4 regions of the Rhodopseudomonas sp. BAL398 genome follow, and region 1 is predicted to be linked to each of the others. Evidence: riboswitches for the same ligand, from Rfam matches in the RefSeq annotation. Region 1 holds a riboswitch; each other region holds the start of a gene.

What was found. Region 1 has a riboswitch for cobalamin ahead of RBJ75_RS18520 (TonB-dependent receptor plug domain-containing protein). Riboswitches for the same ligand answer to the same signal wherever they lie in the genome.
Positions count from the first base shown of each region.
Region 2: it holds a riboswitch for cobalamin, as region 1 does, so the genes downstream of both, RBJ75_RS20635 (DUF1636 family protein) here and RBJ75_RS18520 (TonB-dependent receptor plug domain-containing protein) in region 1, are expected to answer to the same signal.
Region 3: it holds a riboswitch for cobalamin, as region 1 does, so the genes downstream of both, RBJ75_RS04845 (hypothetical protein) here and RBJ75_RS18520 (TonB-dependent receptor plug domain-containing protein) in region 1, are expected to answer to the same signal.
Region 4: it holds a riboswitch for cobalamin, as region 1 does, so the genes downstream of both, RBJ75_RS02875 (DUF4198 domain-containing protein) here and RBJ75_RS18520 (TonB-dependent receptor plug domain-containing protein) in region 1, are expected to answer to the same signal.

Region 1 is NZ_CP133111.1:3,936,482-3,943,430, forward strand. Features, by position in the region: gene RBJ75_RS18510 (DUF938 domain-containing protein) at 1-337, opposite strand, end outside; gene RBJ75_RS18515 (ABC transporter substrate-binding protein) at 330-1,214, opposite strand; cobalamin riboswitch at 1,394-1,604, shown strand; gene RBJ75_RS18520 (TonB-dependent receptor plug domain-containing protein) at 1,717-3,753, shown strand; gene RBJ75_RS18525 (hypothetical protein) at 3,964-4,191, shown strand; gene RBJ75_RS18530 (hypothetical protein) at 4,193-4,495, shown strand; gene RBJ75_RS18535 (hypothetical protein) at 4,836-5,078, opposite strand; gene RBJ75_RS18540 (hypothetical protein) at 5,274-5,444, shown strand; gene RBJ75_RS18545 (MFS transporter) at 5,584-6,801, shown strand.
Region 2 is NZ_CP133111.1:4,368,371-4,375,319, forward strand. Features, by position in the region: gene bluB (5,6-dimethylbenzimidazole synthase) at 174-848, opposite strand; gene cobT (nicotinate-nucleotide--dimethylbenzimidazole phosphoribosyltransferase) at 861-1,913, opposite strand; cobalamin riboswitch at 2,005-2,196, shown strand; gene RBJ75_RS20635 (DUF1636 family protein) at 2,308-2,775, shown strand; gene cobU (bifunctional adenosylcobinamide kinase/adenosylcobinamide-phosphate guanylyltransferase) at 2,772-3,308, shown strand; gene cobW (cobalamin biosynthesis protein CobW) at 3,305-4,321, shown strand; gene cobN (cobaltochelatase subunit CobN) at 4,532-6,949, shown strand, end outside.
Region 3 is NZ_CP133111.1:1,029,233-1,036,181, forward strand. Features, by position in the region: gene RBJ75_RS04825 (cobalt-precorrin-6A reductase) at 1-288, shown strand, start outside; gene cobJ (precorrin-3B C(17)-methyltransferase) at 255-1,016, opposite strand; gene RBJ75_RS04835 (precorrin-2 C(20)-methyltransferase) at 1,013-1,744, opposite strand; gene RBJ75_RS04840 (precorrin-8X methylmutase) at 1,741-2,370, opposite strand; gene RBJ75_RS04845 (hypothetical protein) at 2,367-2,951, opposite strand; cobalamin riboswitch at 3,066-3,283, opposite strand; gene tcuB (tricarballylate utilization 4Fe-4S protein TcuB) at 3,368-4,477, opposite strand; gene tcuA (FAD-dependent tricarballylate dehydrogenase TcuA) at 4,464-5,852, opposite strand; gene cobF (precorrin-6A synthase (deacetylating)) at 6,080-6,835, shown strand.
Region 4 is NZ_CP133111.1:616,861-623,809, reverse strand. Features, by position in the region: gene RBJ75_RS02885 (cobalt ABC transporter permease) at 1-257, opposite strand, end outside; gene cbiM (cobalt transporter CbiM) at 262-888, opposite strand; gene RBJ75_RS02875 (DUF4198 domain-containing protein) at 905-1,693, opposite strand; cobalamin riboswitch at 1,832-2,045, opposite strand; gene RBJ75_RS02870 (chloride channel protein) at 2,308-4,092, shown strand; gene RBJ75_RS02865 (DUF6538 domain-containing protein) at 4,347-6,065, shown strand; gene RBJ75_RS02860 (hypothetical protein) at 6,176-6,949, opposite strand, start outside.

The DNA.
Region 1 (6,949 bases):
GCTGCGCGCACCAGGCCGGATCGGCGAGGTCGATCCGCCGCGGCGCCCGGACATTGTCGAGGCCGGCATGGGCCCGCCACGCCGCGATGCTGGCCAGATGCTGGTCGTTGAGATCGCTCGGCCACCACACGATGCCCGGATGCTCGCGGGCGAATTCAACCACATGCTGGCCGGTGCCGCTGCCGGCCTCCAGCACGTCGCCGGATCGGCCGCGCAGGAACGGCGCCAGCGCGGCGCGGATCGGCTCGTGATTGCGATGGAACGCGCGCGCGTCGAGCCGCCCGTCGGGCTCGACGCGGCTGCCATCCTTGCCGAATTCCACCACATAATCAGCCATGGTCGCGCTCCTGTTGTTCGATGCGGGTCAGTTCGGCGATCAGCCGATCGAACGCCTCCGCCAGCGATCCGCCACCGCACACCGCCAGCCGCTCCGGCAGCACGATACGCTTGGCCCGCGGATAGAAATGCTGCAGCGCCGGATGCAGCAGGAAGGCGCGGCCGCCATCCTCGGCGACATCGCTGGCGTCCGCCACCAGCAGCAGATCCGGCCGCGCCGCGACGATCGCCTCCAGCGAGGCGAAGCCGCCCTGCCCCAGGCCGAGCTCGCCCGCCGCGTTGGCGAGCCCGGATTCGGCGAACAGCAGGTCGATCAGGCTGCCGCTGCCCGACACCCAGCCGCGCCGCCACAGCGGCAGCACCCGCAGCGGCCGGTGCGCGATCGCCGCATGGGCCCGCGCGATCGCGGCATCGAGCCGGGCGATTTCGGCAGAAGCGCGGTCGGGATGTTGCACGATCTCGCCCATCCGCCGGATCTGGTCGCGGATCTCGCCGAGCGAAGCCGGCACCACGTTGAATTCGGCGACCCGCAACCCGTTGTGTTTCAGCAATTCGCGGGTGCTGCGGCGGTCGTAACGGCCGGCCACCACGACGTCGGGCTTGAGCACCAGCACATCCTCGGCGCCGCCGGACAGCGCGCGATAGCGGCCGGCCTGCGCGGCCACCGCCGAGAGCGAGGCATCATGCGCAAACGGGCTGAGGCCGACAATCTGCGCCGGATCGGCCAGCGTGACCAGCAGCTGATCGGTGCAGACATTGAGCGAAGCAATCCGCGGCAGGCCGGCGGCCCGCAGCGGCGACACCGCGCAACCGACCACCAGCGCCGCGGCGAGCCACCCGCCCGCGCGGCCCGCCGCCGTCAAATTTCGCCCGATCATGCGCGCCATCTCTCGATCGCCATCCCCTGGTCGCGATGCCACCGCGCCCGGCCAAGGTCTTACAGCCTGCCTTGCACCCTGTCCTGTGACGTTCAAGCCACATCGGGACGAAAACGCACCGGCCGGCCCGCCGCGCCGCCAGCGCGCGCGAACGGCGAATTGACAGGCCGGATCACAGCCTCCTAGATCGTCGCGACGGTTCCCCTCGGGGATCAAAAGGGAATGCGGTGCGGACGGCTCCAATCGGGGCGGTTCAATGCCGCGGCTGTTCCCGCAACTGTAAGCGGCGAGTCTTGCGTCCGATGCCACTGGGAATCTCGGTCCTGGGAAGGCGACGCCAGAAACAACGACCCGCGAGCCAGGAGACCTGCCGTCAATCGTGGTCACACGCGAAGATGTCGGTCGGGAAGTGCAGACATTGGCAACATCGGAGCGCGCAAGCGCAAGGATGAACCCTCATTCGCTGTGACGTGCCACACCCGTCAAGCCGAGGTTCAATCCGATGTCGTCCCGTTATCCTGCCGCAAGGCGAAGCTCCGCGCTGTCGCGCGCCTGTCTCACATCGACCATGCTGGTGTCGATCCTGCCGCCCTGCGTCGCGCAGGCCCAGCAGGCCGATGCGACCACCGCGCTGCCGACCCTTGTGGTCAGCGCCACCCGGCTGGCCACGCCGGCGGAGCAAATCGCCAGTTCGGTGACGGTGATCACCTCTGAAGAGTTGGAACGCGACCAGAGGCGAACGGTCTCCGACGCCCTCACCATGGTTCCGGGCCTCAATGTGGTGCGGACCGGCGGCCCGGGAGGATCGACCTCGGTCTTCATGCGGGGCACCAACTCGAACCACGTCAAGGTGCTGATCGACGGCATCGACGCCGGCGATCCCAGCAAACCGAATGGCGCGTATGATTTCGCCAATCTGCTGACCGCCGACATCGAACGGATCGAAGTCCTGCGCGGGCCGCAGAGCGGGTTGTACGGCTCCGATGCGATCGGCGGCGTGATTTCGATCACCACCAAACGCGGCCAGGGCCCGGCCAAACTCACCGGCACGCTGGAGGGCGGCTCGTTCGGAACATTCAACCAGACCGCCCGCGCCGCCGGCTCTCAGGGCAATCTGGACTACGCCTTCAACGTCGCGCATTTTCGCTCCACCGACGTCGCGGTGACGCCCCGCGATCTTCTGGCTCCGGGCCAGCAGCGCATCAATGACAGCTACGACAACCAGACTTACTCGACCAAGCTCGGGGTTCAGGCCAGCGACGATCTCGCCTTCAGCTTTGTCGGCCGCTATTCCGATGCCTCCAAGGGCTTCACCGGCGACGATTACTCGCACTATCCGAACACATTTCCGGAATCGCTGCAGAGCAACATGGTCAGCCATGACTTCCTGACCCGCAGCGAAGCCATCTGGTCTCCGCTCGGCGATCGCTTCAAGAGCACGCTCGGCTTCAGCTACTCCAACCAATGGAATCGCACCGTCAATCCCAATGCGGATTTCACCACCAATAACCAGACCTTTGCATACGGCATCGCGCCGCCGAGCTCCTATCGGGGCGAGCGGACGAAATTCGACTGGACCGGCGTGGTCGACGCCGGATACGGACAGAAGGTGGTGCTTGGGCTGGAACGCCAGGACGATTCGATTCGCACCAATTCGACCGGAGACTACGACCTGAGCGGCGCCTACCAGCAGCTCGGCACCACCGCGAGCACCGGCAACAGCGCCGGCTTCGTCGAATTGCAGTCGGAATTCACCAAGAACTTCTTCCTGGTCTCGAATATCCGCTACGACGACAATGACAGCTTCGGCGGACACACCACCTGGCGGGTCGCGCCGACCTTCATCGTGCCGTACACCGACACCAGGCTGAAGGCGACCTATGGCACCGGGTTCAAGGCGCCGACGCTGATGCAGCTCTATGTCAATAACCCGGCCTACTACACGATTGCCAATCCGGCGCTCAAGCCGGAGACCAGCAAAGGCTACGATGTCGGCTTCGAGCAGCCGCTGTTTCAGAACCGCGCCAGTTTCGGGGCGACCTACTTCAACAACGAGATCACCGACCTGATCTCGATGACCGGATACGACCTCGCGCTCGGCGGCTATTCCTACGAGAATGTCGGCCTAGCGAAGACCTACGGCGTCGAATCATTCGTCGCGCTGCAGGCGACCGAGACGTTGCGTTTCCGCGTCGATTACACCTACACCCACACCCGCGACGAAGACAGCGGCCTGCGCCTGCGGCGCCGTCCAGACAACAAGGTGACGCTGTCGGCGATCTGGAACCCGATCGAGCGCGCGACACTCTCGGCCTCGATCGTCCATACCAGTTCATGGCTCGACTACGACCGGTTCGGCACCACGCTGCTCGACGCGCCGTCCTTCACGGTCGTCAACCTGGCCGCCAATTACCAGATCGACGAGCACGCCACGGTGTTCGGCCGGATCGATAACCTGTTCGACAAGACCTACCAGGTGCCGGTGGGCTTCCTGCAGCCCGGGCTGGGCGTCTTTGCCGGCATGCGCCTGAGCAACTGACGCGAGCGGCCAGGGCGATCGGCAGACCCCGCCGCCGCCAAGGCGGCCGGGTCTTGCCTGCGCGGCCGCGGTCCGCTGCGATATCCGGGATTGTTCGCGGCGAATTAGGCCTTTTGCCCCCTATTCGGGCAAAAAGCTGCGGCGGGCGCCGATTTGTGCTATGAGGAACCAACGACGACGTCGTCATTTCCCTCTATCATTCGAGGACCCATGGACACGGAACCGAAATCGGCTGCCGAACTGAAAGAAATTCGTCAGAATCGCAAGGCTGCCCAGCAGGCCGAGGGCATCAAGGCGATGGCCGATATCGCCGCCGAGGATATCGCGATCCGCAAGCGCACCGAGACCCTGCGGGCGATGCGGCTGGCCAAAGAGGCCGCCGAGCTCGAGCAGCCGGCGGAACCTGCTGCCAAGGCCAAAAAGAAGAAATCGACCTGACATGACAAAAGAAGACCGAGACCGCGCCGAGGCGCGCTTCAACAAGGCGGCCAAGGCCTCGCAGGAGGCCAAGGCCGACAAGAACGACCGCGACGCCTCGACCAGGGCCGTGCTCGACAATATGGCCAAGCTGAAGGCCGCGCGGCTCGCCCGCGAAGCCGCCGAACCGCCGCGCACCGCCGCGGTCAAGAAGGTCCGGGCCAAGCCCGGCGCCACCAAGCCCGGCGGCAAGCCCGCCAAAAAGGTGACCCCGGTGCTGTCCGAATGGCTGGCGGGTCAGCAAAGCGGCGGTCGCAGGACCTGAGAGTCGGACTGAAAAAGAGCCAATAAAATCGATAAAACTGGATTTCGTCATTGCGAGCCGAGGACGGCGCATCGCGCCGTCCGACCGCGAAGCAATCCAGGGGCGCCAAGCACAGACTGGATTGCTTCGTCGCAACAGCTCCTCGCAATGACGACCGTGAAGCCTCGATCTATTGATGCCTTTTTAAGTCGGCCGCCAAGGCCGACCTGATCCCCACCCGGTTCTCATCAGAGTCCCACTTGGCACGGCAAAGCCCGCGGCAAAGCGCGGGTTCGCGTCGCAAGCATCATGAATCGCAAGCCGATGGAAACGGATCGGCGGGCGGGCGGTCCGGTAAGGGTCAGACCGGCGCCGGCCACTCGATCATCGAGCGGGTCTTGGTGACCGCGTCGTAGACCTGCACCTGCAACATCTGATACTTGTTCTTCAGCGCCATGGCGGCCTCTTCGGCGGCCTCGACGGTGTCGTAATGCGACTTGAAATGACCATCGACGACCAGCGAATAGCCTTCGGTCGGCGCCTTGTCGGCACGGACGATCTTCTTCGGCTGCGGTTCGTCGAGTTCAAGTTTCGGCTTTTTCATTGTCTCTCCTGGTGCCGCGAGAATCGGCTCGCGGGTGGCTTCCCTTTACACCGATCGTGCTGGAAAATGCAGGGAAGATTGCGGGGAAGCGGTCAATATGCCCGACAATGGCGGTCAGATTGAGGTCGAACCGATGCCGGATTCGGGCGGCGCCTGGCGCTATGTCCGGCTCCGGCCGTAACAGGACCAAGCTCCATGACGCGGATCAGTAAAACCACCGGCTGCACCAAAGCCGTTAAGGTCAAGGTCAAGGACCAACAGCCGGCGAAGCGACCGCCGCCGACCCAGCCGGACGACGACCCTTATGAGACCGGTGACATCGCCGCGCCCGAGCGCGACCGCGACGATGAGCAGCGCGGCCTGTAGGCCGCCGCTGTCGGCTCCTCTGCTGCGCTGCGGTAAGCAAAACCGCATGCATCGGCGTCGATAGACGCAAGCCGGCCGTCGGCATTAGATTGCCGGCGCGGCCCGCGGTGCCGTCCCCACAACGGAGTTTGCTGTCACCATGGTCGATGTCACGGCCGGATCGCAGAGCGTGCCCGGCAATCCGGCGCTGCGCACGCTTGGCGCGATTTCCACCGCGCATTGGGTCAGCCATTTCCACATGCTGGTGCTGCCGATGCTGTTTCCGTTCCTCAAGCAGCAGCTCGGGGTCGGCTTCGTCGAACTCGGCTTCGCGATGACCTTGTTCGCCGTCGTCTCGGCGCTGACCCAGGCGCCGATCGGCTTCGTGGTCGACCGGATTGGCGCCCGCGCGATCCTGATCTGCGGGCTGTGCCTCGGCGGCCTCGCGCTGATCATGCTCGGCCTGCATCTGAGCTATGCCTGGCTATTGGCCTGCGCGGTGCTGCTCGGGCTTGCCAACAGCGTCTATCATCCGGCCGATTATGCGATCCTGTCGGCCCATATGGATCAGAGCCGGATGGGCCGGGCGTTTGCGATCCACACTTTTGCGGGCTTTCTCGGTTTCGCGCTGGCGCCGGCGATCATGGCGGCGCTGGTCGCCGGCGTCGGCGGTCGCGGCGCGCTGATCGCGGCCGGCGCCGTCGCCCCGCTGGTGGCGCTGTTGCTGATCGTCGCCGGCACGCCCGACGCCGTCGCGGCCCGGCCGCAAGCCGGCGACGCCACGCCAGGCAGGCCCAGCCTGCTCAGCCCGACCATCATGGTGCTGACGGTGTTCTTCATGCTGTTCAGCCTGTCCAGCGCCGGCATCAGCAATTTCGGCGTGGTGGCGCTGATGTCCGGCTATGGCAGCTCGTTCCCGGCCGCCAATATCGCGCTGACCGCGTTTCTCGGCGCCAGCGCGCTCGGGGTGCTGGCCGGCGGCGTGCTGGCCGACCGCACCGGGCGCCACGGTCAGGTCGCCGCCGCCTGTTTCGCGCTCAATGCCGGCGTGGTGCTGGTGATCGCCATTGTGGCCATGCCGGCGATGGTGCTGACCGCCGCATTGGCGCTGGCGGGATTTCTCAGCGGCGTGATCGCGCCCTCGCGCGACATGCTGGTCCGTGACGCCGCACCACCGGGCGGCGCCGGCCGCGCCTTCGGCATCGTCTCCACCGGCTTCAATGTCGGCGGCATCATCAGCCCGCTGCTGTTCGGCTGGATCATGGATCAGGGCCGGCCGCATTGGGTGTTCGGCGCCTCGGTGCTGTTCATGGTCCTGACGGTGGTACTGGCGCTGATCACCGACCGCCCGCGCCAGCGCGGTCGCAGCGAGGCCTGATCGCGTCATTGCGAGCCGAGGCCGGCGCGCAGCGCCGTCCGACAGCGACGCAATCCAGGGGCCGCAAGTGAAGACTGGATTGCTTCGTCGCAAGCGCTCCTCGCAATGACGGCGTTGAGACCTGATTTGCTGATCGGTTGTTTCAGCC
Region 2 (6,949 bases), 430 kb from region 1:
CTTCAACGCGCTATGGGCCGAGTGAACCCGGAATCTTGCGGCACGGGCAGCCGCTCATGGACTCTCGGCAAGATTCCGGGTTCGCGCGCAGCTATCGCTGCTCGCGCCCCGGAATGACTGCATCCTTGGCACCAAGTGAATCAGTTCACCCCGAAAAATATCGCGCGCGCGACTCAGCGCGAGATGACCTGGCGACCCGCGCCGGTGCGGTCCTGCCAGTGGTGGCGCACCAGTTCGGGGTCGATATGTTCTTCGACCGGCCAGCCGACGCACAGATAGGCGATGAATTTCCAGCCCTGCGGCACGTCAAGATCGGCGGTGACTTCGACCGGATCGAGGATCGAGACCCAGCCGACGCCGAGGCCGGCGGCGCGGGCGGTGAGCCAGAAGGTCTCGATCATCACCGCGACCGAATAGTCCAGCGCTTCGGGCATCGACTGGCAGCCGACGCCCGAGCCTTGCGCGGTGCCGTGATCGCAGAACAGCGCGAATTGCCGGGGCGCGATGTCGATGCCTTCCAGCTTCAGTCGCGCGTAAAGCTCGGCGCGCGCGCCGCGATAATTCGCCGCCGCGGAATCGTTGCTGCGAACGAAATTGCCGCGGATTTTTTGCCGCATCGCCGCGCTATCGACGCTGACCCAGCGCCATGGCTGGCTATTGCCAACCGAGGGCGCCAGTTGCGCCAGATCGAGCAGGCGTTCGATCAGCTCGGGCGCGACCGGGTCCGGGCGAAATCGCCGCACGTCACGGCGCCATGCGATCAGTTCGGCCAATTGCGCCTGAAACTTTGCGTCGAAGCGCGGCGGCGCCGCATTCGCAATGGCGGCATTGGGGAGAGTTTTGGTCATCGTTACGTCCGCTCAGATCTTTCCGGCCAGCACGTCGGACAGATCGGCGACGTCGGTCAACAGCCGCGCCGCGGCGCGCAGCAGCGGCACCGCGAGAATCGCGCCGGTGCCTTCGCCGAGCCGTAGTCCGAGTTCGAGCAAGGGTTTGGCGTCGAGCGCGGCCAGCGCCAGGTCATGGCCGCGCTCGGCCGAGCGATGCGCGAACACGCAATAGCCGCGCGCCGCCGGGCACAGCCGGACCGCGAGCAGCGCCGCCGCGGTGGCGATGAAGCCGTCGATGATCACCGGGCGGCGCATTGAGGCGGCGCCGAGGATCGCGCCGGCCATCATGGCGATTTCCAGCCCGCCGAATTCGGCCAGCACATCGAGCGGCGCGGTGACGTCGCTGCGCGCGGCCGCCAATTCGATCGCGGCGCGCTTTTTCGCCATGCCGGCGGAATCCTGACCGGCGCCGACGCCGATGCATTGTTCGAGCGGCGCCGGCGCCAGCCGGTGCAGCAGCAGCGACGACGAGGCGGTGTTGCCGATCCCCATTTCGCCGAGCGCGATGATGTCGGCGCCGTCGCGAATTTCGGCGACCGCGAGTTCGCAGCCCTTGGTCAGAGCGGCGGCAGCCTGTTGCGGCGTCATCGCCGGCTCACGCGCCGCATTGCCGGTGCCCATCCGGATCTTGGCGTCGATCAGGTCCGGATGCGCCGGCAGCGTGGCGGCGACGCCGGCGTCGATCACCCGGACATCGACATGGCTGGCGGTTGCGAAGGCGTTGGCGCAGGCACGGCCGGCCAGATAGGTCATCACCATGCCGACCGTCACCGCGGCGGGAAATTGCGAGACGCCCTCGGCGGTCAGGCCGTGATCGCCGGCGAACACCATCAGCACGGCATTATCGCCGCGCGGTTCGCCGGGATGCCGAATCATGCCGAGCTGGACCGCCAGATCCTCGATCTGCCCGAGCGAGCCGAGCGGCTTGGCCTTGCCGTCGATTCGCGCGCGAATCGCGGCTTCCGCCGCAGGATCAAGCGGCGTGATCGCCGGCGGCTGCCATATCAGGGTATCGGTCGGCATTGTGGGTCCTCATTGGGAAGTCGGCACCAGACGTCAGGATAGCTTGCTCGGTCAACACCACCTTCGCGTGGTTGACCGGCGCGGGCACCGCGGTTAGCGTTTGGGCGATGGTCCTTCCACGTGGAAGGTGAAAAGGGAAGCCGGTGCGAATTCGTTCAATCCCGGTGCTGCCCCCGCAACTGTAAGCGACGAGCCCTCGCCGAGGCCACTGGGATATCCTGGGAAGGCGGCGAATGGCGACGACTCGCGAGCCAGGAGACCTGCCATCACGGATTGTGCTTTGGAGGCGTCGTCGGGGCGGGGTGCACCGGACGGGAGCGAGCGTGACGGCGCAAGCCGTTGCCGCGCGAACCCAACAAAGCTCGCGGCCGCAAGGCCTTGACGTGAGCTTGACATGGACCGCGACCGCCTCGATCCGGCCTCCGCCGATCACCCAGCCGACGCTCTGACGCCGATCGAACCCCGCCGCGACGCCCCCGCGGGCCCGGTCGTGGTCAGCGTCTGCACCACCTGCAAATCCGCCGACGGCAGCGCGACCGTCGGGCCGCAGATGTTCGACGCCATCAAGGCCGGGCTCGGCGCCGGCGATCCCGGCGTCGTGGTGCGGCCGGTTCAGTGTCTGAGCGTCTGCAAGCGCCCGGCCACCGTCGCGGTGTCGAGCCCGGATGGCTACACCTTCCTGTTTGGCGACCTCGAAACCGACAGCGGCAGCGCAGCGCTGCTGGATTTCGTGCGCTCCTACCAAAAATCCGGCTACGGGCTGGTGCCGTGGCGCGAGCGCGCTGCGGTGTTGCGCAAGGGCATGGTGGCGCGGTTGCCGCCGGCGCGCTGGTCGCCGGACGACGGACGCGCCCCGTCATGACCGCGCTGTCCTCAACGCTGGTGCTGGGCGGCGCGCGCTCCGGCAAATCGGGCTTTGCGGAGCGGCTGGTCGAATCCAGCGGGCGATCGCAGATCTACCTCGCCACCGCCACCGCTGGCGACGCCGAGATGACGGCGCGCATCGCCCATCACCGCGCCCGCCGCGGCGCCGGCTGGACCACCGTCGAGGAACCGCTGGCGCTGGTCGAGGCGCTGACCCGCGAAGCCATCCACGGCCGCGCCGTGCTGGTGGATTGTCTGACGCTGTGGCTGTCGAATCTGATGCTGGCCGAGCGCGACCCCGAGATCGAGGCGCGCCGGCTGACCCGGTTTCTCGGCGTGGCGCAATATCCGATCGTGTTGGTCTCCAACGAGATCGGTCTCGGCCTGGTGCCGGAGACGCCGCTCGGCCGCGCCTTTCGCGACGCGCAGGGCCGGCTCAACCAGATCGTCGCCGCCACCGTTCCCAATGTCGTTTTCATCGCCGCCGGGCTGCCGCTGTGGCTCAAGCGCTCAGGAGAACTCAACCCATGACCGTCCGTGTCCCCGTCACCGTGCTGACCGGCTTTCTCGGCGCCGGCAAGACCACGCTGCTGCGCGCGCTGCTGATGGAGGCCGAGGGCCGCCGCATCGCCGTGATCGTCAATGAATTCGGTGACGCCGGCTTCGACGGCGGTCTGGTCGAGGATTGCGCCGCCAATGCCTGCGCGCCCGGCGATATCGTCGAGCTGACCAATGGCTGCATCTGCTGCACCGTGGCCGACGATTTCATTCCCACTATGGACAAATTGCTGACGCGCGAGATTCCGCTCGACGCCATCGTGATCGAGACCTCCGGGCTGGCCTTGCCGCAGCCGCTGCTGAAAGCCTTCGCCTGGCCGGCGGTGCGAACGCGCGCCACCGTCGACGGCGTCGTCACCGTGGTCGACGCGCTGGCGCTGGCGGAAGGCCGCGTCATTCTCGACGAAGGCGCGGTGGCGGCCCAGCGCGCCGCCGACCCGTCGCTCGATCATGACGATCCGGTCGAGGAAGTGTTCGAGGATCAGCTCGCCTGCGCCGATCTGGTGGTGCTGTCGAAGGCCGATCTGGTGGCGCCGGAGATGCTGGCCGATATCGAGACGCGGCTGGCCGCGATGCTGCGGCCGGGGGTTCGCATCGTGCGCTCGCATGGCGCCGTGGCGCCGCAGGTGCTGATCGGGCTGAATGCGGCGGCCGAAGACGATCTCGCCGCCCGCACCGGGCACCATGGCGAGGAGGAGGAGCACGACCATGACGATTTCGTGTCGATCGTGGTGACGCCGTCGGCCGCGAGCAGCGTCGACGCGATGCGCGGCCGCGTCACCGACGCGCTCGGTCTCGACGGCGTGTTGCGGGTCAAGGGCCACGCGCGAATCGCCGATCGGCCGGCACCGATCGTGGTGCAGGCGGTCGGCGCCCGCGTCGAACTGTCCTTCGCGCGGCCGGATGCGACGCGAACAGAGCATCTGGTGGTGATTGGCCTGAAGGGATTCGACGCCGCCGCGGCGCGCCGCGCGCTGGCAGGGTAGTCCTTCTCCCTCCCCCTTGTGGGGAGGGTGGCCCGGCGGAGCGAAGCGAAGCCGGGTCGGGTGTGGGGCCACGGGCGCCGTGCCCGCGGCACCCCCACCCCGGCCTCCGCATTCGGCGATGCTGCGCATCGCCTTCGCTTGGCCGACCCTCCCCACAAGGGGGAGGGAAGCCAATTCGACTTCGACCACGACCAAGGCTACTTCTCCCGGATGCATCTGAAACTCGACCAGGGCGGCACTATCGACGACGGCGCGATCGCGCGTGATCTCGGGCAGGAGACCGCCGACATCGTGGTGCTGTCGGCCGCCGATAGCGACTTGGCGGCTTTCGCGGCGGCGCATGCGACGCTGCCGAAGGATTATCCCAGCCTGCGCCTGACCAATCTGCTGGCGCTCGGCCATCCGGCCTCGGTCGATGCTTATGTCGAGCGCACGCTGCGCGGCGCCAAGATCGTGCTGCTGCGGATGCTCGGCGGCGAGAGCTACTGGCCGCACGGCGTCGAGAGTCTACGCGCCGATGCGCTGCGGCGCGGCACGCTGTTCGCCTGCGTGCCGGGCGAGATGGCGTTCGATCCGGCGCTGGCGGCGCGCGGCACGGTCGACCTCGACGACAGCCATGCGCTGTGGCGCTATTGCTCCGAGGGTGGCGTCGACAATGCCCAGCTGGCGCTGCGCTACGCCGCCTATCTGATCATGCGCGACGACGCGCCGCCGCCGGCGCGACCGATGCCGGCCGCCGGGTTCTGGCCGGCCGAACCCGCGCCTACCGCGCGGCGCAACGCCTTGGTGATCTTCTACCGCGCGCTGGTCGCGGGCTCCGATACCGCGGCGATCGACGCGCTGCGCTCTGCGCTCGACGAACGCGGCCTCAACCCGGTCTGCCTCTATGTCACCAGCCTGAAGGATGCGCGCTCGGCGGCGTTTCTGCGCGCAGCGCTGGCGGCCTATCCGCCCGATGTCATCATCAACGCCACCGCTTTCGCCACCGCCACGGCGAGCGACGATGCCGGGGTGCTGGCGGCCTCGGGTTGCCCGGTGCTGCAGGTGGCGCAGGCCGCAATGTCACAAGAGGCCTGGCAGGCCTCCAGCCGCGGCCTCAACCCGCGCGACCTGGCGATGCATGTGGTGCTGCCGGAGGTCGACGGCCGACTCTTTGCCGGCGTGGTTGCCTTCAAGCAGCGCAACGATAGTGACGCGGATTTCACCCCGACGCTGTATCACCCGCTCGCCGATCGCGTCGACGCCGTCGCCGAACTGGCCTGGGCCTGGGTTCGGCTGCGGCGGCTGCCGCCGCACAAGCGCCGCGTCGCCATCGTGTTGGCGAACTACCCCAACCGCGACGGACGCCTCGGCAACGGCGTCGGGCTTGATACGCCGCAGAGTCTGGTTGACGTGCTGATGGCGATGCGCGACGCCGGCTACGCCAGCGGCGAGGCGCCGGGCGACGCCGCCACCCTGGTGCGGATCCTGCAGGACGGCCCGACCAATGCGCTCGCCGATCGGGCGGCGCGCATCGGCGGCGTGGCCTGGCCGGTGGCGGACTACAAGATCGCCTTTGCGACGCTGCCGGAGAATGTCCGGCGCGCGGTGGAGGCGCGCTGGGGCAATCCGGCGGATGATCCGCATGTGGTCGATGGCAGCTTCCGGCTCGGCCTGCATCGCTTCGACCATGTGCTGGTCGGGGTGCAGCCGGCGCGCGGCTACAATATCGATCCGCAATCGAGCTTCCATGATCCCGATTTGGTGCCGCCGCATCATTATCTGGCGTTCTATCTGTGGATCCGGCGCGCCTTCGACGCCCACGCGGTGGTCCATCTCGGAAAGCACGGCAATCTGGAGTGGCTGCCGGGCAAGAGCGCCGGCCTGTCGCAGGATTGCTTCCCGACCGCGGTGCTGGGGCCATTGCCGCAGCTCTATCCGTTCATCGTCAACGATCCCGGCGAGGGCGTTCAGGCCAAGCGCCGCACCGCTGCCGTCATCATCGATCATCTGACCCCGCCGATGACCCGCGCCGAACTGCATGGCGATCTGGCGCGGCTGGAAAACCTGGTCGACGAATATGCGCTGGCCACCGATCTCGATCCGACCCGCGCCGATGCGATCGCCCAGGATATTCTGTCGGTGGCGAGGGCGCAGCGGCTCGACGCCGATATTCACATCACCCGCGACACCCCGACTTACGAGGCGCTGCGCGCGCTCGACGCGCATCTGTGCGACCTCAAGGAAATGCAGATCCGCGACGGCCTGCACATTTTCGGCAGCTCGCCGCCGGTGGCGCGATGCAACGACCTCTTGGTGTCGATCGCCCGGCTGCCGCGCTCGGAGCTGGCGCCGCGCGACGCCTCGCTGCATCGGGCGCTGGCGCGCGATCTGGGGCTTGGCGATTTCGATCCGCTGACCCGCGACCTGGTCGATGATTATGTCGGGCCGTGTCCCGTGCTGCTGGCGGGGCTGATCGACGCCGCCTGGCGCAGTGTTGGCGACACCGTGGAGCGGATCGAGGCGCTGGCGCTGCGATTGGTGGCGGGCGATGTCGCTTGCGATCCGGCATGGAGCCAGACCAGGGCAGTGCTCGACTGGATCAACGCCACCTTGCGCCCTGCGGTTGAGGCTTGCGGCGCCGCCGAG
Region 3 (6,949 bases), 2.9 Mb from region 1:
CCGCTCGCGCCGCTGCCGCTGCCCAATGCCGAAGTGATCGTGGCGCGCGGGCCGTTCGCGCGCGCCGCCGATCGCGCCATGCTGACAGAGTTTCGCGCTGATCTCATCGTCGCGAAAAATGCCGGCGGCGATGCCGCCTCGGCCAAGATCGAGGCCGCGCGCGATCTGGCTCTGCCGGTGGTGATGGTGCGGCGACCTTACGTTCCGGCGCGCGAGGTGGTCGATTCCGTCGCCGCGGTGCTGCGCTGGCTCGGTCACGATGCCACTCCAACGGAACGCGGCGTGTAGACGAACGGCTTGCCGTTGCCGCGTTCGATCAGCCTGGTCTGGGTTGATCCGATCATCACCAGCGTGCGCATGTCGGCGCGCTCTGCCGCCGCCTCAGCGAGCGATACAGTGTCGATCGCCTCCCTGGCGTCGCTGATGGCGCTGGCGAAGATCACCGGCACGTGGCCTGGCAATTCCCCGCGCAGCAAGTCGAGCGCACGGCCGAGCTGCCATGGCCGCGCCTTCGACAGCGGGTTATACAGCGCGATGACGAAATCGGCCTGGGCCGCCAGCCGCAGCCGACGCTCCACCAGCTGCCACGGCTTCAGATTATCCGACAGATTGATCGCACAGAAATCGTGGCCGAGCGGCGCGCCGATCCGCGCTGCGGCCGCGAACATCGCGCTGATGCCGGGCAATACTCTGATATCAAGCTCGCGCCATGACGGATCGCCGGCATCGACCGCTTCGAACACCGCCGCCGCCATCGCGAATACGCCGGGATCGCCCGACGACACCACGACGACGCGCCTGCCTTGCGCGGCCAGCCGCAGCGCGTGCCCGGCGCGGTCGAGCTCTTGACGATTGTCGGAGCCGTGACGGGTGAGGCCGGGCCGCTCGGCGACGCGGGCCACATAGGGCGCGTAGCCGATCAGATCGGTGGCCTGGGCCAGCGCGGCGGTGACTTCCGGGGTCACAAGATCGGCGGCGCCGGGCCCGAGGCCAGCGATGATCAGCGATCCGCTCATGGCCGTCGTCCTTGGCCATGGACCAGGATCACCGAGAAGTAGGGCGCCTCGTCGTCGGTCTTGTCGGCCAGCCGCATCACCTTCTGCTCGGCCATGGTGCCACGCTCGACATAGACCGCGCGCTCGGTGAGCCCGGCATGATCCAGCGCGCGGCGCACTTTCGGCAGATTGCGGCCGAGCTTCATCACCACCAGCGCATCTACACCAGCGAAGCGTTCGCGCAAGCTGGCCTCGTCGAGCGTTGCCGGCACCACGCTCAACACGTCGTCGCCGAAGGTGATCGGCATGTCGCTGGCGGTCCAGCAGCCCGACATCCCGGAAATCCCCGGCACCACCACGACCTTGGCTTGGCCTTTGAGCCGGCTGTGCAGATGCATGAACGAGCCATAGAGAAACGGATCGCCCTCGCACAGCACCGCGACGTCGCGGCCGTCGTCGACATGACCGAGAAGCCGTTTGACGCAGCCGTTGTAGAAATCGCGTAGGCAGGCATTATAGGCGGGGTCATCGACCGCGATTTCGGTGGTGACCGGATATTCCATCGCTTCCTCGACCACACCGGGCGCGAGCATGCCTTCCACCAAACTACGAGCATTGCCGGCGCGGCCGGGTTTGCGGAAATGCGCGATGACGCGGGCTTGGCCGATCAGCCGCGCCGCCTTGACGCTCATCAGCTCGGGATCGCCGGGGCCGAGCCCGACGCCATAGATCGTCGCGGCGCGGCTCATTCGATGTCACTCGCCACAGCGTTGACGGCGGCGGCCGCCATCGCGCTGCCGCCGCGCCGTCCGCGCACGATCACGCTCGGCACCAGGGCGTAGTCGAGCAGCGCGTCCTTGGATTCGGCGGCGCCGACGAAGCCGACCGGAATGCCGATCACCGCGGCCGGCGGGGCCACGCCCGGCTCCTGCAGGATCTCCAGCAGCCGGAACAGGGCGGTCGGCGCGTTGCCGATCACCACCACGGCGCCGGCCAGTCGGTCGCGCCACAATTCGATCGCCGCGGCGGTCCGCGTGGTGCCAAGCCGCGCCGCCAGTGCTGGAATGCGCGGATCGCTCAATGTGCAGATCACCTCGTTATCGGCCGGCAACCGCGCCCGGGTGATGCCGTTGGCGACCATCTGGGCGTCGCACAGGATCGGCGCGCCGGCGCGCAACGCATGCGCCGCGGCCACACTGAAGCCCCCGGTGAAGACGATGTCGTCGGCGACCTCGACCATGCCGCTGGCGTGGATGATCCGGACCGCGACTTTCTCGTCGGCGGCATCGAAGCGGTCGAGCCTGGCCTCGGCGCGGATGATGGCGAAGGAGCGCGCGTAGATCGCGGCGCCGTTTTTCTCGTAGACGTAGCTCATGAGGCGGCCTCGGAATGGGTCGGTGTCGGGGCGATGCTGGGCGGCAGCGTGGCGTGGGTGAGCGGCGCTGCTCGCAGACCGGAGGCCAATGCCAGCTGGACCAGCGCCGCGCGGGCTGAGTCCGGACCGGGCTTGTCGCACAGGGCTTTCAACCGGCGCAGCGTCGAGGGCGGCAGGTTGGAGGCCGCGTCGCATTGCGGATCGACCTGGCCATCGCCCGGAACGATCGCCAGCGCGATGCCCTTGGCGGCGGCCATCGCGGCGACCCGCGCGACGGCGTCAGGCCAGGGCAGGCCGCCGCCCAGCCGGATCAGAATTCCGCGGGCCTGCGCCAGCGTGGTCGCGATCAGCGGCTCGCGCGCATGCGGATCGACGAGATCGCGCAGATTGGCCAGATGCAGGCGCGGCAAGCCATCAGCCGCGCGCGATGCTGCCGCGAAAGCGGCGAGGTCATCGTCGGCAAAGGACAGCACCACGAGTTCGGCGGCGGATTGCTCGAGGCCGGGCCGCGGCGAGACCGTTCGCTCGACTAAGTTGGCCGCTGGCGCCTGGCCAGGCGCGTGTTGATCGCAGTGATCCATAGGCAAGCCTCGTCGCCGGATGGGCCGCGCAAAGCGCGAGACCCAGACATGCGGCGAGCGGACCTGCACTCCGATCGACCAACGTCTTCACTCCGAAACACCCCGCCCGGAATGGCGAACAAAGCAGGCGACGGCAGGTTTCCTGGCTTGCGGGTCATCGCCGGCACCACCTTCCCAGGTCGAGACCCAGTGGTTTTCGGTGCAGGCTTTCCGCTCACAGTTGCGGGGGCAGCTCCGGCTTGGTCCGGATCCGGCAACTTGCCGTATCCTGACACCCGGTATTCCCTTTTCGCCCTGTCCGCAGACAAGGCACCATCGGCTGCGGGTTCAATCTGACGGAAACGCCGGGAAGTCAATCCTCCACACGGCGCGATCGGCCGCGGCTTGCGCCCGATGGTCCTGCGGCTGCACCGATGTCACTCGTCGCCGCTGCGTCGCGGGCGCGCGCGCTCGATCGCGGCGCGTAGCAGCGCCAGCGATCGATACAACCCGTGGACCGCCTTGCTGACCGGCAGGATGGCGAAGAAGCCGATCACGATGCCCAGATGCAGCGTCAGCACCAGCCCCATCGCCGCGGTCTCGCGCAGCGCCAGCACCGCAAGGCCGCTCCCGGCCACCAAAGCGAGCAGGACCAGGAACACGATGTTAAGCCGAATCTCGGCGGCGGCGGAGAGGGCGCGGTCGGCGCGCCGTTCCAGCAGCAACAGCCCGCCGATCCCGATCAGCATCGTCACCCCACCGATGCCACCGGCCAGCACCGGCAGGCTGGTCAAGGAGTAGGGCGCCGCGACGGCGTAGACGTGATGATAGAATGCCGCGATCAGCGTCGCGGCGAGGCTGAACGCGAAGCCCGCCACCATCACGTGGTGAAACCATCGGCGTTGCTGGGAGAATTTCTCGTCGGCGTCGTTGCAACCGGGGCCGCCGCCGCCGAGATTGCGCAGCGTTACGATATCCAGCACCGCGGGATACAGCGCGCGCAAGATGGCCTTGGTCCCGGCGCGGGGGGTGATCGCGCGCCAATAGCTTGCCGCGCTGATGCCGATCGCCAGCATCGCCGACAGCAGCGTCGCCGCGGCGGCCCCGGCCATGATCGGCCACGGCACCACCCGATAGAATGCGCCCGGGCCGTGATGGGCGGCAAACAGCACATTGGCCGGCACCAGCAGCAGCGTGGCGATCAGCATCGACGCGGTGATGCCGCCGACGATGGCGGCGACCACGCGGGCATTGGCGCCAAAGCCACGACCCAGCCAGCGCGGCCAAGCGTAGTCGGCATAGGAGCGCTGGCGCAATTCGGCCAGCGTGTTCGGCAGGTTGATCGCGAAATGATGCGGCGGCGCGTATTGGCAGGCGTACCAGCAGCCACGGCAGTTGTGGCACAGATTGGCCAGATAGGTGAGGTCGTTGGGCGCGAAATCATGCTTGCCGGCGATCGCCGGAAACACCGCGCACAAGCCGTCGCAATACATGCAGGCGGTGCAGATTCGCAGCACCCGCTCGGCTTCCAGGTCATCGGGCGGCATGACGCGCGGCCTCCTCGCCGGCGAGGCGTCCGAACACCGCCGACAATGTGACGCCGAGGCCGGCCAGATAGCCGCGGCCGAGCACATTCGCCGCCATGATCATGCCGGCCGCGAAGATGTTCTCGAAACGGCTGCCGTCGGATTTGATCACCCGCATCTGCGGATCGACGGCGACGCCGAAATGGGTGAAGGTCAGGCCCGGTCGCATCGGGTAGGCCGCGAAGGGCGGCACCGCGAGCGCGACCGCGCCATGCGATTTCGCCGGCGCCAACTGTGCGGTGCGCCGTTGGATTAATTCGCCGCCGGCGATCGCGGCGTTGAAGCCGCGCGTCGTGGCTTCCAGCGCTGCCGGGTCGAGCCCGAGCTTGACCGCCAGCGCCGCGATGGAATCGGCCTCGATCGGCGGCAGCGCTGTCGGCAGCGCCCGCGCCCGGCCATGGGCGTCCATAATCAGATAGGCGATCTGGCCGGGGCATTGCGCGATCCGCTCGCCCCAGCGGGCATAATGCGTCTTGCGCGCGTCCTCGCCCTCGTCGTGGAAGCGCTGAGCGTTGCGGTCGACCACGATGCCGGAAGGGATCGCGGTGATGCGGGTGACGATGCCGCCGTCGACCGGCGGACCGCGGGCATCGACCGCAACGATGTGGCCTTGCGACGGATCGCCGACCGGCCTGGCGCCGGCATCGAGAAGCATCCGCAGCACCCGTCCGGTGGCATAGGGCGTTCCGCGGACCACCAGCCCGTCGGCGGCGTCGCCGAAGCTGTCGCGCAACCAGGCGCGATCGGATTGATGGCCGCCGCAGCACAGCACGAGCGCCTTCGGGCTCACCAGTTCGGTGATGCCGCCTCGATCGATCACCACGTTCCCGCCTTGGCCATCGCTGGTCGGCAAAGCCACGACCTCACTGTCATAGCAGATCTCGATGCCGATCCTGGCGGCTGTGGCATAGAGCGCATTGATCATCGTCTTGCCGCCACCGAGAAAAAATGCGGTGCGCTGCGAATAAGGCATCACGCCGCAGCCTGGATCCTGCAATGCCACGCCATTGGCCTGCAGCCAGGGAGCGATCGTCGCTGAGCCGCGAATCAGCACACGCGCCAGCGTCGCGTCGGTCGCGCCCCTTGTGACGCGGTGAAGATCGTTCATGAACGCGTCTTCGCCATAGCTGTCCGGGACGTAGCAATGCGCGGTGTCATGCATCAGGCGGAAATTGCGGGCGTGGCGGGTGTTGCCGCCGCGCAGGCTCAACGGCGCGTGTTCGACCAGGCGCACCGTGGCGCCGTGGCGTCGCGCCGCGATGGCGGCACACAAGGCCGCGCTGCCGCCACCGACCACCAGCACATCGATCTTGGTCGAGGCGGACACGGTGCTCATGATCGCGTTCGATCGATCATGTCGGGACCACATTGGTGTTAGGGGACGATCGCCGCACTGAGTGGAGCGGCGGCCTTGCATTGTCAACCGCGCGGCAAGGCGCGCTGCGTCCGACGATCGGATAGCGCGGCTGCGCTTGCGTGCGGCGACCGACCATGCTCTGTCTTCGCCGCTTTCGGAGCGGAGCCGCGGCAATCGCCGCGCCGGGGCGGCAGAACGGCCAATCGATGCGAAAAATTCTGGTGATCGGCATCGGAGCCGGCGATCCTGACTTTCTGACGATCCAGGCGGTCAAGGCCTTGAATCGGGTCGACGTCTTCTTCGTTCCCGACAAGGGCGCCGAGAAGGCCGCGTTGCGAAACCTGCGCAGCGCGATCTGCGAGCGTTTCGTCGAGCGCGCGGATTATCGCACGGTCGCGATCGACGTGCCGCAGCGGGCGTCATCGGGCAATTATCAGGACGATGTCGATCGATGGCATGCGGAGCTTGCCGATCTGTATCAGCAAAGGTTCGAGGCGTGCCTTTCGGATGGTCAGGTCGGAGGCCTGTTGGTGTGGGGCGATCCCGCGCTTTACGACAGTACGCTGCGGATCATCGAGCGGGTGCGCGCCAAGGGTCTGGCGCTGGACTATGAGGTGATCCCCGGCATCAGCAGCGTGCAGGTGCTGGCCGCCAAGCACCGGATTACGTTGAACCAGATCGGTGAACCCGTGCTGTTGACCACCGGGCGCAAGCTCGCGGAGGGGTTTCCGGATGACGCCGGCAGCGTGGTGGTGATGCTGGACGGCACCCAGGCCTTTGCCCGGCTGCGCGATGCAAATCTGGAGATCTTCTGGGGCGCCCATCTCGGGACCCCCGACGAAATTCTGATCGCCGGACCACTCGACGAGGTCAAGGACAAGATCGCAACGATACGGCAGGAGGCGCGCCAGCGGCACGGCTGGATCATGGACGTCTATCTGCTGCGACGGGCCGATCGATAAAGCCGGGCCCGGACATCTGCTCAGGAGAATGAGCGGTCAAACGCTTGACTGCCGGGTGTCTTGGCTTCCGGGCGTTTGGGCCGGCAGGTTCAGCCCAGGCGGGGCTGCGCTTGA
Region 4 (6,949 bases), 2.7 Mb from region 1:
GTCGGCGTGAAGACGAAGGTGCCGTCCTCGGCAGTATGGGTCTCGCCGAGTTTGCCGCCATCCTCCGCCAGAACTTCGACCAGAGCGTTCTTGGCCATCGAACCGTCGGAGAAGCCGATTTCACCCTCGATGCGGTCGCCGCTGGCATAGGCGCCGGCGACGACCTTGTGAGCCAGCGCCGGGACGCAGGCTCCGCAGGCGATGAGCAGCGCGAGCAGCACCGAGGCAATGGTCTTAGTCATCGCGGTCTTGATCATGGCATCATGCTCCCTGGGGCGCCGGCGCGGCGAAGGCGTCAAACAATTCCGGCTTGACCCGGCGCACGAGATAGACCGCCGCGGCGGTGAGAACGGCCTCGATGACCATCACCGGAATATGGGCGATGAAGACCAGCTTCGCGGCGGGGATGAATTCGCTGCCGGAGAAGCCGAGCGCCACGCCGACGCAGATCGCCGTCAGCGCGATCGCCAGCGCGCCGCCAACCCCGCCCCAAATCGCCGCCACCGCCGGCGAGGCGTGGACGATGCCGGGCCGGCAGACATAGCTGACGATCAGCGCCGGCAGCGCGATATCGACCGTGTTGACGCCCAGCACGGTCAGGCCGCCGAAGCCGAAGAACACCGCCTGCAACAACAAAGCCACGAACAGCGCCGGAAAGGCCGCCCAGCCGAGCACCAGCCCGGCCAGGCCATTGACGATGAGGTGAACGCTCGAGGGACCGATCGGAACATGGACCAGGGAGGCGACGAAGAAGGTCGCGCTCAGGACCCCGGCGGCCGGAATCTTGTCGATCGGCATCTGTCGCAGGCCAATGCCGATGCCCGCGACGGCGATCGCGGAGCCGGTGACGAGGACCGGCAGGGAAAGCGCTCCGTCGACGATATGCATGGCGGCTCTCCTGGCGTCACTTGAGATCGTTGGCGCGGACCCAGATCACCGCGTCTTGCGACAGATCCTTGCCCTCGAATTTCTTCGCCGGGCCGACGCCGAGCGCGGCGAAACCCCAGAACCCCGCTTTGGGAATGCCGAAGGTGAAAATGCCATTGGCGTCGGTCTTGGCGATCAGCGTGCCGCCGGGCGGTGGCGTGACGCTCGGCTTGCCGGCGCTGCGCGTGGCGAGGTCCGGTTCGGCGGCGATATATTCGATCTCGACTTCAGCGTCGGCGACCGGCTCGCCTTCGGACAGAACCCGACCGGAGAAGGTCGATCCGGCGACGATCGCGGTCGGCTTGTTGAGCGGCACGATCTCGGTCGGCAGGCCAAGCGGCTTGTCCCAGTCGGTCGGCGCGCCGCCCAGATTCACGAAGGATTTGGTGATCTGCTGGATGTACTTGTCCTCGGAGGTCTCCAGATAGGGCGCGGGCACCAGGCCGAAGACGTAATCGCCAAGTCCCTTGGGGGTGAATTTGGTCTCGAAGGCGGCGGCGGAATTCTCCGCGCCCTTGAAGGTCACCGGCGCCAGCGTGCCGAGCAGATCGGTCTTCTTGTGCTTGTTGATGACGAAGAATTGCTCCGGCCTACCCATGTCCATGGCGTGGCCATTCGCGAACGGATGCCAGAACACCAGCAACAACGGGATCTCGGTCCGCTTCTCCAGGTTCACCTTGGGGGTATAGATCAGCTGGAAGTGGGCTTCGGCCGGCGCCACCCAGGCCAGCACAGCAGCGGCCAGAACTGAATTGAAGAGTTTCATGAACGTGTCTCCCAACACGCGGCCGGATTGCGGCCGCGATTCCCATAAGGAGACGCGCGAGGACCCGTGCTCACACCGGCGCAGTCGCGCCGTGATGTTGCACGACGCACACCCCGGCGTCAGACGAACGAGCCGTCCGCGGCTGCGAACGGTTGTGGCAGGTCTCCTGGCTCACGGGTCATCATCTCGCCGAACCTTCCCAGCCCTTGCGGACCAGTGGTGTTCTCTCGGCGAGATTCGCCGCTTACAGTTGCGGGGGCAGCCTCGGAATAACCGCGCGGACGCGGCGCACCGTGTTCCCTATTATCTCGTCCGGCACCGCCGAACGAGAACTACGCCTGATGCCTATCAAGCATGACAACGTCTGTAAATGGTCCCAACGGCGGGCCTTGCGAGCCTGTTCGTAGCGCTCGCGGCAGATCTGCCCCCCGGCGGCCGAGTCGCCGTAGGCTGGCGCCGCCCGGCAGCGCGGCCGCCGGCTCTCCCGAGCTACGGATGAATCGAGATATACAGCGCCATCTCCTTATGGCTAGAAGGACGGCGATCGCCTGGGGACCGCGCCGAGCGGCCCGGCTGAACGAAACGCTGAGATTGGTGGAATCGAGTTGGCGGAGATGGATCAGGTTCAACACCGCAATGATCGCCTGGGCCTGAATCTGATCTTGATGCGAATGCGGCTGCTGCTGCGCAGCAACGAGTTCTACCTCGTCCCGCTCGCCTTGCTGATCGGCGTGGGCGTCGGCGCCGTCGTCACCCTCATGAGCGAAATCGCCCAGATCGCCCACGTTCTGATCTATGGCATCGCGGTCGATGTGCGGCTGAGCGCCAATGCCTATGTCACACCGCATGTGGCGCTGATGGCCCCGGCCATCGGCGGCCTTGTGCTCGGCATCATGGAGTGGAGCCGACGGCGCTGGAAGATCGCCCATGCGGTCGACCCGATCGAGGCCAATGCGCTGCGCGGTGGGCTGTTGTCGTTTCGCGACAGCGCGGTGGTCAGCGGTCAGACGCTGATCTCCAACGGTTGCGGGGCGTCGGTCGGACTCGAGGCGGGCTATACCCAGATCGGATCCGCAGCCGCCTCGTTGCTCGGGCAATTCCTCAATCTGCGGCGAAACGACCAGCGCCTGATCGTCGGTTGCGGCTCGGCCGCGGCGATTGCGGCGGCGTTCGGCGCGCCGATCACCGGCGCGTTCTATGCCTGCGAGCTGATTGTCGGGGTCTATTCGGTGGCCAGCGCCGCGCCGATTCTCGCGGCCTCCCTGGCCGGCGCGATCACCGCGCATTGGCTCGGCGGCGCCCCCTATTCGCTCGAGCTGCTCCGGGTCAGCGCGGTGGGGGTCGAGCAATATCTGGCGCTGATCGCGCTGGCGCTGATCACCGGCGCGGTCGGCATCGCGGTGATGCGCAGTTCGCCGGTCTTCGAAAAGATCTTTACCCGAACCGGGATGCCGGTCTGGATCAGACCCGCGGTCGGCGGGCTGTTGGTCGGCTGTCTGGCAATCGTGACCCCGCAGGTGTTGGCGGCGGGCCACGGGGCGATGCTGCTCGATCTGCATCGGGAGATGGCGATCGGGGTGATCGCGGTGGTGATTGCCCTGAAGATGACGGCCTGCATGATTTCCCTGGGGTCCGGATTTCGTGGCGGGTTGTTCTTCGCCTCGCTGTTTGTCGGCAGCCTGATCGGCAAATTCTACGCGGCGGTGCTGCTGCTATGGCTGCCCACCATCGCCGTCGATCCCCAGGTCAGCATGCTGACCGGCATGGCGACGCTTGGCGTCGCCATCGTCGGCGGACCGCTCACCATGGCGTTTCTGGTCCTGGAAATGACACGAAATGTCGACGTGACGGCGGTGGTTCTGGCCGCCTGCATCGTGACCAGCATCGGCGTCCGCTTCCTGTTCGGTCACTCGTTCTCGACCTGGCGACTTCATCTCAGCGGCGAAACCATCCGCAGCGCCAATGATGTCGGCTGGCTGCGCAATCTTACGGTCGAACGCACGATGCGAACCGATATCGGCCAGGTGCCCTCGACCGCGACGATCGCCGCCTGCCGCGCTCAATTCGCGCTGGGCTCCTGTCGGGCCATCGTGGTGGTCAACAAGGCCGACGAATATTGCGGGGTGGTGATGCTGCCGGAACTGTTTTCCGGCGATCTCGATTCGATCGCCGACGAGATCCAGGTGGTCGAGCTCGCCAAATATATCGATGTGGCGCTGCGGCCGGAGATGAACATCAAGACTGCCATGAAAATCTTCGACGACGCCGAAGCCGAACTGCTCGCCGTGATCCAATCCGAGGACAACCGCAAGGTGATCGGCTTTCTCAGCGAGTCATTCGCGCGGCGGCGCTACGTCGAAGAACTCGACAAGGCGACGCGCGGGGTTCTCGGCAGCTGACCCGGACGGTCAGCCCGGGAGGCGCCGATCGGCGCCGGGCGAGGAATGGCTGTCGGTCTGAGGGAATCGGCAGCCCGGTCAGATCGGGATCCACCAGACAGGCTAACGCCTTGAAATCATTGGAGCGGGTGAAGGGAACCCGCTCCTCACGTATTTTTTGTAGCAATATACATATTCCCCTTATTTTATCGGCATAACTTTCACACCTTCATGTTACAAACTGTTTCACAGAAATTTTTGTAACAGAGGCAAAATTGGCAGCCAAAATCCCTCACCTGCTCACCCGCAACGGCCGCCATTACGCCCGCATTGTCATCCCGACAGCCCTCCGCTCGCTGTTCGCAGACAAGTGGGAATTGACCGCCCCCTTGGGAGCCGACCGCCGGGAAGCGCGCAGGCGTCTTTCCGCTGCAGTCGCGGACATGCAGGTGCAGATCGATGCCGCACGGCAACAAGTTAGAACGACCTTCAAGCCCAAGGTTCAGCCTAAGCCGGGCAAGCCACTCACGGTTCGGCAAATGGCTGGCGCCCATTACGCCAGCGAACTTGCCGAGGACGACCATGAGAGAGCCATGCACGGAAGCGCGGACGAGCCCCCTGCCGACATGTCTAACTTCGGTCCGGCGTATGAAGCACGGCTACGGAAAATTGCTGGCGGCAAGGTCGGCAATGACGAAATCGCGGCGGGCGTCGGCTGGATCATCGATTCGATGCGGCAGGATGGATATACCGACGTCAAGACCGGAACAGCGGAATGGCGGGAACGCGCCCGCGATCTGGCAGGTATCCAGCTTGAGGTCATCAAGCGAAACAAAGAACGTGATGATGGGGATTTCAATGGCACTCCTACCCATCCCCTGCTCATCCCCGCAAAGCCGTTGGCATCTGATCCGCTGCTGGTCCGCATGTTGGATGCCGACAGCGCCAAATCGCTGGGCGAGGTCTTCCCGGAATACTGCAAAGAGCGCAGCGCCATGCCCGCGACCAATAAGGAATGCGAAGTCGCGATACGAATGTTTGAAGAATTCTTGGAAGACAAAAAGCCGCTCTACAGAATCGTCCGTGCAGACCTCCTAGGATTAAAACGCGCTCTTGCCGACACGCCATCGAATTATACGAAGCGCTTTCCAGGCATGACGCTTCCCCAGGCGATAGCCGCGAACAAGAAACGTAAGACGCCATTCTCTCCCCTCACCGCGCGAACGATCAACAATAAATATCTGTCCCGAATCCATTCGATCCTGAACTGGTGCGCTAGAGGCGATCTCATTCCGGACAACCCCGCCGTTGGCGTCAAGGTTGATTCGATCAAGCCGAGCAATTCTAAACGCAAGTATTTTTCCAGCGACAATCTCCGGCAGATATTTCCGGTAGAAATGTTCAGAAGGCCGATGGGTGAGTTCGAATGGGCAATGCTGATCTCCCTCTACGGCGGTATGCGAGCCAGCGAGCTTGCTCAAATGCAGCTAGCCAGCATCCGAAGCGAACGTGACGTTCTGATCTTCAATATTGAAGAGCAGACCAAGAATGCTGGATCGAAGCGCATGGTTCCCGTTCACCGTAAGCTTCTAAATCACGGGCTACTGAAATACGTTCACGCATTGAAGCTTGCCGGCGAGACACACCTGTTTCCCGACTGGTATCGGAAGGGCATGGAAGCCAAGCAAAGGGCCTCCGAAAACGGACACGGCGACAGCCTGAACCACTACTTTCCGCGCTTCATTCCGAAACGGTTCAATGAAACATACCTGCCGCAAGTTGGGGTGACGGACGGCTCAACCTATTGGCATACCTTTCGGCACACCTTCAAAACTGGCCTATCGCTTGGCGGAGTAGTGAAGTCAACGCGCGACTACCTCTGCGGCCACGCGGACAGTTCAGCAGGCGCCGTCTATGTGCACGACATTTCGATCGCCGCCATGGCCGAGGCCATCGAACGGCTGTCGTTTGATGGCCTCACCCTCCCCCAATAGGAACGACTGGCAACTATCGCATTCTACCCAAAAGTACTCTTAGCGAGCCCGTCAAAATGATTGAGCCGGCGGCATTTTCTATAGAACGAAAATTCGATCGATACGTCGACCTACTTTAGTTCGATGAGCCGAAGCTCTTTCGCAAACCGAATCTTTCTGCCGTCGATCAAGTGCAATGAGTAAAATCCTGATCCTTGTCCCATTCCCTCGAATATGATCTGAAAATAGCCACCAAAAACATATCGGTTGTTGTCAAAACGGTAGCCAGAATCTGCGCTTATCTCACTATTCCCAGATCCGCTGAGTGAAGTATGAAAAATGCCATTGTGAACATATGTATGTAGATCTTCTGGAGCTTCTCGTTTCTCAAACGAAATCTGCAGTCCAACAATGTTCCCCGAATTGCGACCAATGAACTCTTGAAATTGATTGTAGTTTGCTACGGTAACATGCCCCGAAAGGTGATCTGGCGACGCATCTCTTGTCCTGGCTTTAACATCCGCGTCGCCAATAGTTGCACCTTTCACATCTTCCGGTTCGTCCGTTTGCTCACGACAGCCCATACTTGACATGCGCGGAGCAAAATCTTTGCTTAGTATAACGATCATAGCCTTTCCCGAAAATACACCTGCGAAGAACGGTGCAAATCCGACGTAACCACCAAGCTCATTCTTCGCGTTTACTTCTCCGCAAACTATCAAGTCTTTGGTTTTAGATCGGACCAGTTTGCGGACCTGAGCGGACGGTGGGTCATCCAACTTTTCGCTGAGTCCATTGAAGAGCGATTCTTGTTCATCAAAGGTGAGGACTCTCCGAGAGTTGTCTAGCACCGTTAAGCTGGTGAAGGCGGCGGGCGCGGATGTAGCCGGAACTTCTGACGGTAT